4 regions of the Rouxiella sp. T17 genome follow, and region 3 is predicted to be linked to each of the others. Evidence: predicted binding sites of a transcription regulator. Region 3 holds the regulator's gene; each other region holds the start of a gene.
What was found. The regulator CRP, encoded in region 3, controls carbon source genes, mostly activating them, when cyclic AMP is high. The targets are predictions, from matches to a motif close to ATGTGANNNNNNTCACAT.

Region 1: the regulator CRP is predicted to act here: its motif matches at 1,659-1,676, upstream of msrB (peptide-methionine (R)-S-oxide reductase MsrB).
Region 2: the regulator CRP is predicted to act here: its motif matches at 1,617-1,634, upstream of SC206_RS07190 (YjcB family protein).
Region 4: the regulator CRP is predicted to act here: its motif matches at 1,647-1,664, upstream of aaeR (HTH-type transcriptional activator AaeR).

What each region holds. Positions count from the first base shown of each region.
Region 1 covers NZ_JAWUEA010000042.1:201,669-205,043, forward strand. The annotation lists gene SC206_RS21525 (D-hexose-6-phosphate mutarotase) at 1-278, opposite strand, end outside; gene gapA (glyceraldehyde-3-phosphate dehydrogenase) at 454-1,452, opposite strand; gene msrB (peptide-methionine (R)-S-oxide reductase MsrB) at 1,799-2,212, shown strand; gene SC206_RS21540 (YeaC family protein) at 2,417-2,692, shown strand.
Region 2 covers NZ_JAWUEA010000026.1:118,698-122,072, forward strand. The annotation lists gene bglX (beta-glucosidase BglX) at 1-976, opposite strand, end outside; gene SC206_RS07190 (YjcB family protein) at 1,210-1,491, opposite strand; gene SC206_RS07195 (response regulator transcription factor) at 2,235-2,849, shown strand; gene SC206_RS07200 (methylated-DNA--[protein]-cysteine S-methyltransferase) at 3,063-3,375, shown strand, end outside.
Region 3 covers NZ_JAWUEA010000001.1:13,961-17,335, reverse strand. The annotation lists gene SC206_RS00080 (phosphoribulokinase) at 146-1,015, shown strand; gene SC206_RS00075 (OsmC family protein) at 1,105-1,515, opposite strand; gene crp (cAMP-activated global transcriptional regulator CRP) at 1,862-2,494, shown strand; gene SC206_RS00065 (YccS/YhfK family putative transporter) at 2,555-3,375, shown strand, end outside.
Region 4 covers NZ_JAWUEA010000013.1:92,889-96,263, reverse strand. The annotation lists gene aaeB (p-hydroxybenzoic acid efflux pump subunit AaeB) at 1-202, opposite strand, end outside; gene aaeA (p-hydroxybenzoic acid efflux pump subunit AaeA) at 216-1,148, opposite strand; gene aaeX (p-hydroxybenzoic acid efflux pump operon protein AaeX) at 1,156-1,359, opposite strand; gene aaeR (HTH-type transcriptional activator AaeR) at 1,682-2,614, shown strand; gene tldD (metalloprotease TldD) at 2,676-3,375, opposite strand, start outside.

The DNA of each region.
Region 1 (3,375 bases), on a different contig from region 3:
CCGTGCGAAGGTTTTCCGGCGGGACCAAACCACGGCCAGCAGATCGGCACACCGCCGCGAATAGCAACACCGTGTTGAAAAGCCGTCTCGCTGCTTAACCAAATCACCGGCTTTTGACCCGTCGGCTGCCACGATAAAAGATGCGCGCCCTGAAGCGTGATAGCGGCCTGACCCTGCGGATGGGTGATAACCAATACCGGTAGATCGGCAATCTGACACTGACTTACGGCAGGGGAAAGCTGTTTTTGGACGGGGAGCGTAAAGAATTGATCGATCATGATAACGTCCTATGCAAAGTTGTAGAAACCAGGACAGGGGAGCTGACAGTCATTAATCCAACAACTATTTAGCCAAAAAGGATGAGTGGCAAAATAGAAAAGGGCGACTTTCGTCGCCCTCTGTCAGTTCACATATCGCTTGCCAGAGTTTCATTCGAAACCGTGGCGCAGACGCTTATTTGTTAGCGATATGGGAAATCAGGTCCAGAACTTTATTTGAGTAGCCAGTTTCGTTGTCGTACCAGGAAACCAGTTTCACAAAGTTGTCGTTCAGGGCGATACCGGCTTTCGCATCGAAAACGGAAGTCAGTTTTTCGCCGTTGAAATCGGTAGAAACTACTTCATCTTCAGTGTAGCCCAGAATGCCTTTCAGTTCGTTTTCTGAAGCACGTTTCATTTCTGCACAAATTTCTTTGTAAGAAGCTGATTTTTCCAGACGTGCAGTCAGGTCAACAACAGAAACGTTAGGCGTTGGAACACGGAAAGCCATACCGGTCAATTTACCGTTCAGCGCAGGAATAACTTTACCTACTGCTTTAGCTGCACCGGTAGAAGAAGGGATGATGTTCTGGGATGCGCCGCGGCCACCGCGCCAGTCTTTGTGAGACGGGCCATCAACAGTTTTCTGGGTTGCAGTCGTTGCGTGAACAGTGGTCATCAACGCTTCAACGATACCGAACTTGTCGTTCAGTACTTTAGCCAGCGGAGCCAGGCAGTTGGTGGTACAAGAGGCGTTGGAAACGATCTCCTGGCCATCGTAGGACTCGTGGTTAACGCCCATAACGAACATTGGGGTGTCATCTTTAGATGGGCCCGTCAGAACGACTTTCTTGGCGCCAGCTTCGATGTGTTTACGCGCGGTTTCGTCGGTCAGGAAGATACCGGTAGCTTCGGCTACAACGTCAACGTTAACTTCGTTCCATTTCAGGTTAGCTGGGTCACGCTCAGCGGTAACACGGATGGTTTTACCGTTAACAACCAGATGACCGTCTTTAACTTCAACGGTACCGTCGAAGCGGCCGTGAGTTGAGTCATACTTCAGCATGTAAGCCATATAGTCAGCGTCTAACAGGTCGTTGATTGCAACGATTTCAACGTCAGAACGTTCCTGCGCAGCACGGAAAACGATACGGCCGATACGGCCAAAACCGTTGATACCTACTTTGATAGTCATATATTCCACCAGCTATTTTTCAGTGAATAAAAGGTTGGTTGTAAAATTACAAAAACCTTGGTGAGCGTCAAGCGGAATCGTGTCAATTGTTGCGGTAGGTCAAACCTTTCCACCACGATCGTTCGCTTATTGTACGTTCCGTTTCCTAATCAGCTGTTACGCATATTGGGGTGTAATACCGAGTATTAAACACCGCCAGATCAAATATGTGATCGCAGTCACACATGTTTTTGCGGCCGCACCAATGGCATAGAGTTTAAGCCAAAAGCGCCTGACGCGTTGTTACTTTTTTGTTATTATTAGCAGTTATATTAGTTGATTTTTTTACGCGATGAGAGCGGCAACTATGAGCAATGAATTCAAAGATACTCCAGAAAATCCACAACTTACTGATATTCAAAAATATGTAACGCAAGAGCGCGGCACCGAGCGGCCTTACTCTGGCAAGCTGTTGCATAACAAACGTGACGGTATTTATCACTGTTTGGTCTGTAATGCGCCGTTGTTCTATTCAACGACTAAATACGATTCTGGCTGCGGCTGGCCGAGCTTCTATGAGCCGGTAACTCACGACGCTATCAAATACTTAACGGATAATACGCACGGAATGGAGCGGGTAGAAATCCGCTGTTCCAACTGCGATGCGCACCTGGGTCACGTTTTCCCCGACGGCCCGGAGCCTACCGGCGATCGTTATTGCGTCAACTCTGCCTCCATGAGCTTTATTGATGGCGAAAACGGCGACAAAACCGCAGGATAATTAGCGCATTCCGATTACGGAAAACCGTCTGTTTGTGGCGAAAATGCAATACAACGGTTCTCCGTTACCGCGCTTGTAGTTTGGCAATAAATTTTGCAAAAATTGTGAGAGATAAGTCTACAAAATCGATTCAGCCAATTATTCAATCGATAAGAATAATTTGCTTATTTTGTTGGTGGCGTAGCGGGCAGAGGAGCTAAAAAATTGGAAATACATGAATTGGTCGATGTAATGACACCAGAAATTTACCAACGATTGGCGCAGGCCGTAGAGTTGGGGAAATGGCCGGACGGCGTTCGCCTGACCGAGCAGCAAAAAGAGCACAGTTTACAGGTAGTGATGTTGTATCAAGCGCGACATAACGTTGAGGCCGAGCATATGACTATTGGGGTAGATGGTCAGATTGTGACTAAGTCGAAGCAGGAGCTTAAACAGCAGTTTATGAAAGATCATCAAATAAAGTTTGAGCAGAAAAATTAATAAACTGTTTTGTATTAAGATTTGAAAATCTTAAGGCAAACTTTTAGGTTCAAGTTCAAGTTCAAGTTCAAGTTTTACTTCTAAAGTCTAAAGCATGCGCTTCGCTTACTGCGCGGCGGCGCAGACCGCCTCAAGGATGTTCCTAAGCGAACACCCTTGAGAATCCCGCGCTTTTTTTCCACAGCTGGAACTTGAGGACTAAAAGGTTAGATCTTTCCAGAAGCTTCCGCGCGTGGCGTGGGTCGCGGTGCTTCGCACTCCCGTCACTTCGTTCAGAAGCCAAAAACGTCTTCTTCACCTCCGTTCCGCGCCGCCCTGAAGCCGCCAATCACAGCACTTAGGGCAAAGGCGGTATTTCTTAGGCGGTCAAAAGCCGATCCCTCAAACAATAAAATTTAGGTTGAAGGAGCGGTCCTTGACCGCGGAAAAGTTACCGCTTTTTCTGTTTAGGCTGTGTTTGGCGGGATCAGGGCGGCGCTGAGTGGAGTGATTTGAGACGTATTTGGCTCAAATCCGGAATGAAGGGACGGCGAAGCCGCCAATCACAGCACTTAGGGCAAGGGCGGTATCTCTTAGGCGGTCAAAAGCCGATCCCTCAAACAATAAAATTTAGGTTGAAGGATCGGTCCTTGACCGCCCAAGAGTTACCGCCCTTGCTTTGATATCTGAACTTGGCGGGATCA
Region 2 (3,375 bases), on a different contig from region 3:
CCATGTCCATATCAACGCCCGCTTTCAGCGCCATCGCGGCGGCTTGACGATCGTCTTCGGCCACGCCGTGTTTAACTAATCCGCCAATGGCGCCGTGATCGCTGACGGTCAGGCCGTGGAATTTCCACTGGTCGCGCAGGATATCTTTCAGCAGCCAGCCGTTTGAGGTAGCAGGCACGCCGTTTACCGAGTTCAGCGCCACCATCACGCCGCCCACGCCCGCATCGACGGCGGCTTTGTAAGGCGGCATGTAGTCGTTGAACATCCGCGACAGGCTCATATCGACCGTGTTGTATTCGCGTCCGCCTTCGACTGCGCCATAAAGGGCGTAATGTTTAACGTTGGCCATCACGTTGCCCGGCGCGGAAGGGTCGTCGCCCTGATAGCCTTTGACCATCTCGTAGGCGAGGCGGGAAGTGAGGTAAGTGTCTTCGCCGAAACCTTCGGAGACGCGGCCCCAGCGCGGGTCGCGGGTGATATCGACCATCGGCGAGAAGGTCATGTTCAGGCCGTCGGCGGCCGTTTCTTCGGCTGACACGCGGGCGCTGGTGGCGACGGCGTTCATGTCCCAGCTCGAGGCCAGCCCGAGGCTGATAGGGAAAATGGTGCGCTGGCCGTGGACCACGTCATAGGCATAAAAAGGCGGGATTTTCAGGCGGCTGTATTGCACCTGATCCTGCATTTGGCGAATGTCGTGCTTGGTCACGGTGTTGAACACGCCGCCAACCTTGTCTTCGCGGATATCGGCCATGATTTTTTCTTTTGGATTATCCGGCCCCACGCTGACCAGATTGAGCTGGCCGATTTTGTCGTCCAGCGTCATTTTTTTCATCAGATTGGCGATGAAAATGTCGCGCTGTTTTACCTGCATTTGCGGAATGGTCGACGAAGCGGCGGGGGCAGGCGAAACGGTTTGTGCATACAGCGGAGAACCCAACAGCAGAGCGACAGCGCCTATCACGTAATGCGTCTTCATTAGATATCCTATATCCAAACATCCCCCTCCCGACATCGACCCGCAAATAATGCGGTGAGATTCAGGACAGGCGTATAAATGTTATTTTGAGGAAAATATAAACGTATCTAATACAGGAATGTGGGCTTTGGCAAATAATATGTAAGGATTGGGTGGGAAAAACAGCTAAATCATGATCATAAGGGGCCAATAGCGCCGTGCAGCATCGGGCGCTATGGAGAAAAAAGGGGAGGTTAAGGCATCGGCCAGGTGGTCGGAGTTTGACTCATGATATCGATGAACACGTCTTTTGAGGCCAGCCAGAAATGGGTCACGGCTTCAACGCTCAGTGACATTCCCATTAATCCCATCACAAACCAGCAGGTCATCGACAGGCCTAATCCGCTGCACATAAAGGCCAGGGCGTTTTTACTGGTTTGACGGCAAACCACGTTCAGTTGGCTGGCAAAAAACATCATCAGCGCGCTCAGTAACTCCCAGCGCATCATCATGAATCCAGTAGTCAGGGTGTTCATCGAATTAGATCCTTAATACATTCAGTCTTTTACGCTTACATAACTCCGTAATTACATAAAATCATGTCAAGCCCATGATTTTAAATAAGTAATGGTAGAAGTTTGCAAATGTGGAATACAGAAAAGTGTGATTGAGGTCACATTCTATCATCTGAATTTCTGATTGTGCAAAAAACAATCTGGAATATTAATCAGCCAAATCGGCATAAAAGTTATAAAAGCGCTCGGCTTATTCTTTTTTAACCTCGATTTAACAAAATTTCATTTCACCTCTGCTGGAAATTTAAGGCAGCAGACCTCCCCTTTTAAGAAAAGTAAAATTTCAAATTTTCGGGGTCAAAATTTTGGCTCGCCAAAGTATGCAGACTGAGTAGAATTATTAATGGGTAGAAAATTACAATTATGCGACGGACCGTGTAATTAGCTGTTTTTTAACCACTAAACTTAAACGTTTTTTGAGTAATTACGCGAGAATTTGAATTTACTAAGAAAATTCCTAGGCTTGCAAACCGCGATGAAGTGTTAATTTCGTGTAAATTTGCGTCGAAATGGGCATTTCACGGTGGTTAAAGTTAGGTTTTAATCTTGTTACGGCAGCTTTACCGACATAAAAATTGGTTGGAAGCTGGGTTTGTAGGGTTTTACGTTTTAATTGAATTTAAACAAATTAGGCCTATTCATGCTAGACAGCTGATTTTATATTTTCAACAGCCGTTAGGATGACTCTGTAAATTAAGGGAACTATGAAAAACCTGGTCATAATGGAACCGCATTCCTTTACCTCCTTGGCCATGAGAGCGCTAATTCCTGAAGACGTTAAAATCAGAGGTGCGTTAAAAGGTTTCACTCCGTTACAATCAATGCTTGATGCTGAAATGATCGACATCGTCATTATGGAAATATACGACACTAATTTATTTCCCATGGACGGTATCGATTTTATTCGCCGTAATGCGGCGCATTGGAATCGCGTCACGCTCATTATTTGCACGGATGTTGATAACGTTTTTCTTATCAAAGAGTTAATGAAGTGTAAGGCCCGCATTCTTATCTCCAAAAAAGATGACATTGTGGCCATCGAGCACGCCATCGCCAAGGGGATGTCGGGAGACTATTATTGCAGTCCGCACCTGCTGGATATTGTTAATTCAGACAGCAACGAACTCTCGCTGACGTCCAGTGAACTTCGGGTTATGTCCTTATTATTGAATAACAAGACGCCGATGGAAATATCCGAATCGCTGGGTATCAGCTATAAAACCGTGCAGACGCATAAAAGAAACGTGATGCAAAAATTGGGCGCCAGAAATAGTTTTGGGCTGATGAAAATAGGCTATCAATACAAAAACAAACTTTAGTTAAGTTATTATAATCTCACTAACCTTTATTAGCGGGCTGTCATCTTACGTTCATTTTGACTTAACCTAATTCGTTTACTGCACAAGTAGATAGCTTAAAACTTAACGTAAAGCTTACAGTTTTCTGGCGCTTATTAATTAAGCTTTGGCGTTTATTAATTAAACATTGTTGTCTACACTGGGCTCAAATTCACGGCTCGCGAGGCAGGCAAGATGGAAAATAGTTATAAACGAATCGCTTCACCCGTAGGCGTGCTGACGCTGGTGGCGCGAGGATCCAAACTTGCTGCGGTGCTTTGGGAGTCAGAACGCGAAAACCGCGTGAGATTAGGCGCGCTAGTTGAAGATGAGCACCATCCGATGCTGCTCAAAACGGAACAGCAGCTCAACGAATATTTTGCCGGAACGCGAACCCGTTTCGAATTAGCACTGGATTTTCAGGGCACCGATTTTCAGCAGCGTGTCTGGCAGGCGTTGCTGGCTATTCCATTTGGTGAAACGCGCAGTTATACCCAGATAGCGCAGG
Region 3 (3,375 bases):
GTAGTTCCTTAACCCAAAGGCGTGGTTCCATAACTAAATAGCAAGCTTAAGCAGCCAAACGCGACGCGGAGATCTCCTGTCACTTAGCGCATAGATATGGTAACAATAAGCTTAATTATGCGCGAACCGCAGGAGTCCGACACCGATGTCAGCTAAACACCCCGTTATCGCCGTCACTGGCTCGAGCGGCGCTGGAACGACCACCACCAGCCTGGCTTTTCGCAAGATATTTCAACAGCAGGGCCTGCACGCCGCCCAGCTTGAAGGCGATAGCTTTCACCACTTTACGCGCCCCGAAATGGACGCGGCAATCCGCAAGGCGCGCGATTTAGGCCGTCATATCAGCTACTTTGGTCCCGAGGCCAATGACTTCACGCTGCTGGAACAAAGCTTTATCGAATACGGCAAGACCGGCTCCGGCCGCTCGCGCAAGTATCTGCATACTTATGACGAAGCCGTGCCCTACAATCAGGTGCCCGGCACCTTCACGCCGTGGCAGGCGCTGCCCGAACCGACCGATATTCTGTTTTACGAAGGCCTGCACGGCGGCGTGGTGACGAATCAGGTCGACGTCGCCAAACACGTCGATTTGCTGGTGGGCGTGGTGCCTATCGTCAACCTTGAATGGATCCAAAAACTGGTACGCGACACCGGCGAGCGCGGTCACTCCCGCGAGGCGGTGATGGATTCCGTCGTCAGGTCAATGGATGACTACATCAGCTACATCACGCCGCAGTTTTCCCGCACGCACATCAACTTCCAGCGCGTACCGACCATCGATACTTCGAATCCTTTCGCCGCGAAAGCCATTCCGTCGCTGGATGAAAGCTTCGTGGTGATCCATTTTCAGGGACTGGATCAGATCGATTTCCCATATTTGCTGGCGATGCTGCAAGGTTCGTTTATCTCGCACATCAACACGCTGGTGGTGCCGGGCGGCAAGATGGGGCTGGCGATGGAGCTGATCATGGGTCCGCTGGTGCAGCGTTTGATGGAAGGCAAGAAAATCGAATAATGCTGAAAAACGCCGCCGCAAAAGGTTTTGAGGCGGCGCGTCGTTCTAAAAGTCGATTCAATAAACGCTGAAAAGCGCCTGAATTTCGATTAACTTTCTGAATCGATCACTTCAAAGCTGTGCGTAATGGTTGCCGCTTTGCCCAGCATCAGCGAAACCGAGCAGTATTTCTCCGCCGACAGGCTAACCGCGCGCTCGACAACCTTGTCCGTCAGGTCTTTTCCGGTGACGATAAAGTGCAGATTAATGGTCGTAAACAGGCGCGGCGCTTCTTCGCGGCGTTCGGAAGTCAGCTTGACCTCGCAGCCTACGATGTCGTTACGGCCTTTCTGTAAAATAGAAACTACGTCGATGGCGCTGCATCCGCCCGCCGACATCAACAGCATTTCCATCGGGCTTGGGGATTTATCGCCCGCGTTGCCGTCCATGATTATCTGGTGGCCCGACGACGATTCACCCAGAAATGTTAAACCTTCGACCCACTTTACTCGTGCCTGCATTGGTTTCTCTCCTGCCACAATTTTTAAAACAGACTACCCTTTAGCCCTGAAACTGGCAATGTAACTCGATCCGCATCATGCTGAAGCGAGACAACACAAGACACGTCTGCAAACCTGTGCTACAAACAAAGCCGAAAGAAACTTTCCAACAAGTTGCGGTCAGGTTTTTTAGGTGTTAACAGGATAACCTTGGTGATAAGGGCAAATTACCGCTTAAATCACTCTACCTGCCGCTTGCAGCATTGCTGGTCAGTTCATATGCTAAAAGAGCGCGAAGTAAAAAATCGCCGTACAGGGACTCAGAACCCTGCGATTTTGGGCAGCGATAATAAGAGGATAATAACTAATGGTTCTCGGCAAGCCACAAACAGACCCTACTCTCGAATGGTTCCTGTCTCATTGTCATATACACAAGTACCCTTCTAAAAGTACGCTGATTCACCAAGGTGAAAAGGCCGAAACGCTTTATTACATCGTGAAAGGCTCGGTTGCCGTGCTTATCAAAGATGAAGAAGGCAAAGAGATGATACTTTCCTACCTGAATCAGGGTGACTTCATCGGCGAGCTGGGACTCTTCGAAGAAGGTCAGGAACGTAGCGCGTGGGTAAGAGCGAAAACTGCCTGTGAAGTGGCCGAAATTTCCTACAAGAAATTCCGCCAGCTGATCCAGGTTAACCCGGATATTCTGATGCGCCTCTCTGCGCAGATGGCGAGCCGACTGCAAATCACGTCCGAAAAAGTAGGTAACCTTGCTTTCCTCGATGTGACCGGTCGTATTGCCCAGACTCTGCTGAATCTGGCTAAACAGCCCGATGCCATGACCCATCCCGATGGTATGCAGATCAAGATTACCCGTCAGGAAATTGGTCAGATCGTCGGTTGCTCACGCGAGACGGTAGGTCGAATTCTCAAAATGCTCGAAGATCAGAGTCTGATCTCGGCGCACGGTAAAACGATTGTCGTTTACGGCACCCGTTAATCGTTTTAAAAACGGCATGGCGATTCGTCGTCGTGCCGTTTTTGTTTGAATCTCTTTCAAATGACGCTTTGGCGACGACTCTTTTACCATCCTGAAATCAACTATGCGCTGCGTCAAACGCTGGTGCTATGCCTGCCTATCGCCTTTGCCATGCTGTTTGGCCAACTCAAGATGGGTCTGCTGTTCGCGCTGGTGCCTGCCTGCTGCAATATTTCCGGTCTCGATACGCCCCACAAACATTTCTTCAAGCGGCTGGTGATTGGCGGCTCGCTGTTTGCCGTCAGCAGTATTTTGCTCCAGCTGATGCTGGTGAACTGGCACGTGCCGCTGCCGTTTATCATGCTGAGTTTCGCGCTGGTGATTGGCGTGACGGGCGAAATCGGTCCGCTGCATGCACGACTGCTTTCGGGCGCGCTGGTGGCCTCAATCTTTACGCTGAGCATGGCGGGCGTGGTGCCCATCTGGCACGCGCCGCTGCTTTTTGTGGTCGGTACAGCCTGGTACGGACTGTTTAACTGGCTGTGGTTCCGACTTTCGGAAGAGCAGCCGATGCGTGAAACCCTCAGTCAGCTGTATAACGAGCTCGCCGATTATTTCGAGGCGAAATATACCCTGCTGACTCAGCACACCGATCCCGACACTGCGCTGCCGCCGCTGTTGAAAAGGCAGCAAAAGGTGATCGATTTAATTGCCACGCTGTATCAACAGATGCACATGTTGCCCAACAACGATCATCAGCATCGTAAACGGCTGCTGCGCAATTTTCAGGTGGCGCTGGATTTGCAGGAGCACATTACCGTCAGTTTGCACCTGCCCGAAGAGGTGCAAAAGCTGGTGGAAGAGAGCCACGCCGAGGCGGTGATTGCCCGCAACGCGCAGGT
Region 4 (3,375 bases), on a different contig from region 3:
GAAGAATGCCGCGATGGCGAATTGCGCCTGCAAAGGGTTCACCACCGGCGACCATTGCGGGTCCACCGGCCACGATGGCGGCCGTCATGGCCGACCAGCGCGGGGTTTCCAGCTGTAGGTAAAACCCAAATACCAGCGCCCCCAGAATGGCAAAGGTGAGCTTGCAGGCAAAACGCATGCGCAGGAGAGATGGGCTAATCATTTATCATTTTCTCTTAACCAAACTCGCGCATACGGTGCAGGAATTTAGTGAACCAGGAGCTTTGCTCGACGCGATCGTGCTCACCGGCGACGACCACTGTTGCCGTGGTCCCTGCCGAGTACGGGTGGTTTTCATCCATATCGTCGAGGGTAATTTTAACCGGAACGCGCTGCGCCAGACGAACCCACTCGAGGTTACTGTCGATGGTCGCCAAACCGTTGCTTGCGGCGGTGCTGCTGCTGTTGGTTACCGCAGCGGCGACACTGTCGACGGTGCCGTGCAGAATACGGTTGCTGCCAAGCGGCGTGATTTCTACGCGATCGCCTTTACGCACGCGGGCCAGCTTGGTCTCTTCCATATAGGCCAGCACGTAGAAGGTATGCTGTTTAACCAGCGCCACGGTCGTTTCACCGCGAGTAATAAAGTCGCCCGGATGCACGGTGAGGTTGGTTATCCAGCCATCGGCAGGTGCAATCACGACGGTACGTTGCAAATCCAGCGCGGCGGCGGCGGCAACGGCTTTGGCTTTGGCTAACTGGTGCTGCGTGGTTTTCAAGTCACTGGTCGCCTGTTCGATGGCTTCAATCGACATCGCCTGCGTACCCAATTTTACACGGCGATTGGCTTCACGCTTTTTCTCGTCGGCCAGCGCTTCGTAATAGGCAACGTCGGCATTGGCTTCATCAAGCGCAACCTGATAGCGCGGCTGGTCAATCTTGAACAGCACGTCGCCTTTGGCAACCAGCTGGTTATCGCGTATCGGCACCTCGGTTACCAGTCCGCTGACGTCGGGAGACATCGCCACTACGTCGGCGGTAAATTTCGCATCACGCGTCCACGGTGATTCGGTATAGAACACCCAGGCACGGAAAATCGCGATGGCGGCCAGGATCACAATGATAAACGTTATTGCGTAACGTATTATTTTTATTGATAAGTTTTTCACGACAGCCTCAGACGAAAATGCAGGATATTAGATAGAAGAGACAGCAATACAATGCCGTATTAAACAAAGCCGGATGCCAGACAAAATCATAGATCCCGGTAGGGGTTAAAATTCGACGCAGTATAAAGAACACGGCCAACGCCAAAAGTATTTCAAAAAACACCGGGGGAAACGACAATCCGAAAATCACCATTACCGGAAGCAAACTCATTGATAGTTCCTTAAACTCGTACCACAAAGGTAGTGACGCACAGCAGCCCCTATATTGTTCATTAATTTTAACATTACCGCGCGAACATGATTCGAAATTTTCGACAAAACCGGCACACTTCGAGAGAATTATCTCTAAAGCATGCAGTAAAGGATAACGTTGGATTGCCAGAAAAGTCGGCAGAGGTAAGATAACTGATTCACTGCATCCGAACTTGAGGCTTTTATCTAGACACTATTTTGTCTGGACAACTATATTAGCCTGCTTATTATCAAGTTATCAACATTCTGTGATCACAATCACTTTTAAGCTGGACTTAACAATGGACCGATTAAAACGCATGTCAATTTTTGCTCAGGTGGTGGAAAGCGGGTCGTATACGGCCGCCGCGCCGCGCCTTCAAATGAGCGTTTCCGCCATTAGCCAAAGTATCAGCAAGCTTGAAAATGAATTACAAATCAAATTGTTAAACAGAAGCACGCGCAGTCTTGGCCTCACCGAAGCGGGGAAGATTTACTATCAGGGCTGCCATAAAATGCTGCACAGCGTGCATGAAGTCCACGAGCAATTATACGCGTTTAATAACACACCAACCGGTACATTACGCATTGGTAGCTCCTCGACAATGGCACAAAATGTTCTTGCTGCCATGACCGCCAAGATGCTCCACGAATATCCGGGCCTGATGGTGAATCTGGTTACCGGAAGTCCAGCGCCAGACCTGATTGCCGACGGATTGGATATCGTCATTCGAGTCGGTAATTTGCAGGATTCGAGCCTGTTCTCCAAACATCTCGGCTCGATGCCGATGGTAGTCTGCGCGGCGAAAACCTACCTGCTGCGCCACGGCAAACCCGAAGCGCCTGCCGACATGGTGAACTTTACCTGGCTGGAATACAGCGTGCGCCCCGACAGCGAATTTGATTTGGTGTCACCCGAAGGTCAAACCATCCGCATTCATCCGCAGGGCCGTTTCGTCACCAATGATTCGCAAACCATGATCCGCTGGCTGAAATCTGGCGTCGGTATCGCCTATATTCCGATGATGTGGATTATCGATGAGATTAATTCGGGGGAAGTGGAAATATTATTTGGCAATTATCAGTCAGCGCCCCGCCCCGTTTATGCGCTGCATACCGAGAAAGATAAGCTGCCGCTAAAAGTGCAGGTGTGCATTAATTACCTTACCGACTATTTCAAAGAAGTCAGCAAGGTCTATCGCAAGCATCGCAAAACAGAAACGGGCGCTAAATAGCCCCCGTTTGTTTACTCGCTGTCAGTCCGAGATAAGTTAGATAACCAGGTAAAAGATTATTTTAACCTGTACCGCCGACGGTTAGAGAATCTAGTTTCAGCGTAGGTTGACCGACGCCGACCGGAACGCTTTGGCCTTCTTTGCCACAGACGCCCACGCCTTTGTCCAGCGCCAGATCGTTACCGACCATCGAGATTTGCTGCATCGCTTCGATTCCTGAGCCAATCAGCGTCGCGCCTTTCACCGCCTTGGTGATGCGACCTTTTTCGATCAGGTAAGCTTCTGAGGTCGAGAAGACGAACTTGCCGGAGGTGATGTCAACCTGTCCGCCGCCAAAGTTAGGCGCATAAAGGCCGTACTCGACGCTGCTGATAATCTCTTCCGGCGTTGACTGTCCGCCCAGCAGATATGTGTTGGTCATGCGCGGCATCGGCAGGTGCGCGTAAGATTCGCGGCGGCCGTTACCGGTTGGCGGCACGCCCATCAGGCGCGCGTTGAGCTTGTCCTGCATGTAGCCTTTCAGCACGCCATTTTCGATCAGCACATTGTACTGACCCGCCACGCCTTCATCGTCAATCGAGATTGAACCGCGACGACCTTGCATTGTGCCATCGTCGACGACAGTACACAGCTCGGAAGCCACCAGCTTGCCCATCTGACCGCTAAATACGGAGGTGCCGCGACGGTTAAAGTCACCTTCGAGGCCGTGTCCGACGGCTTCATGCAGCAACACGCCCGGCCAGCCTGCGCCCAATACTACG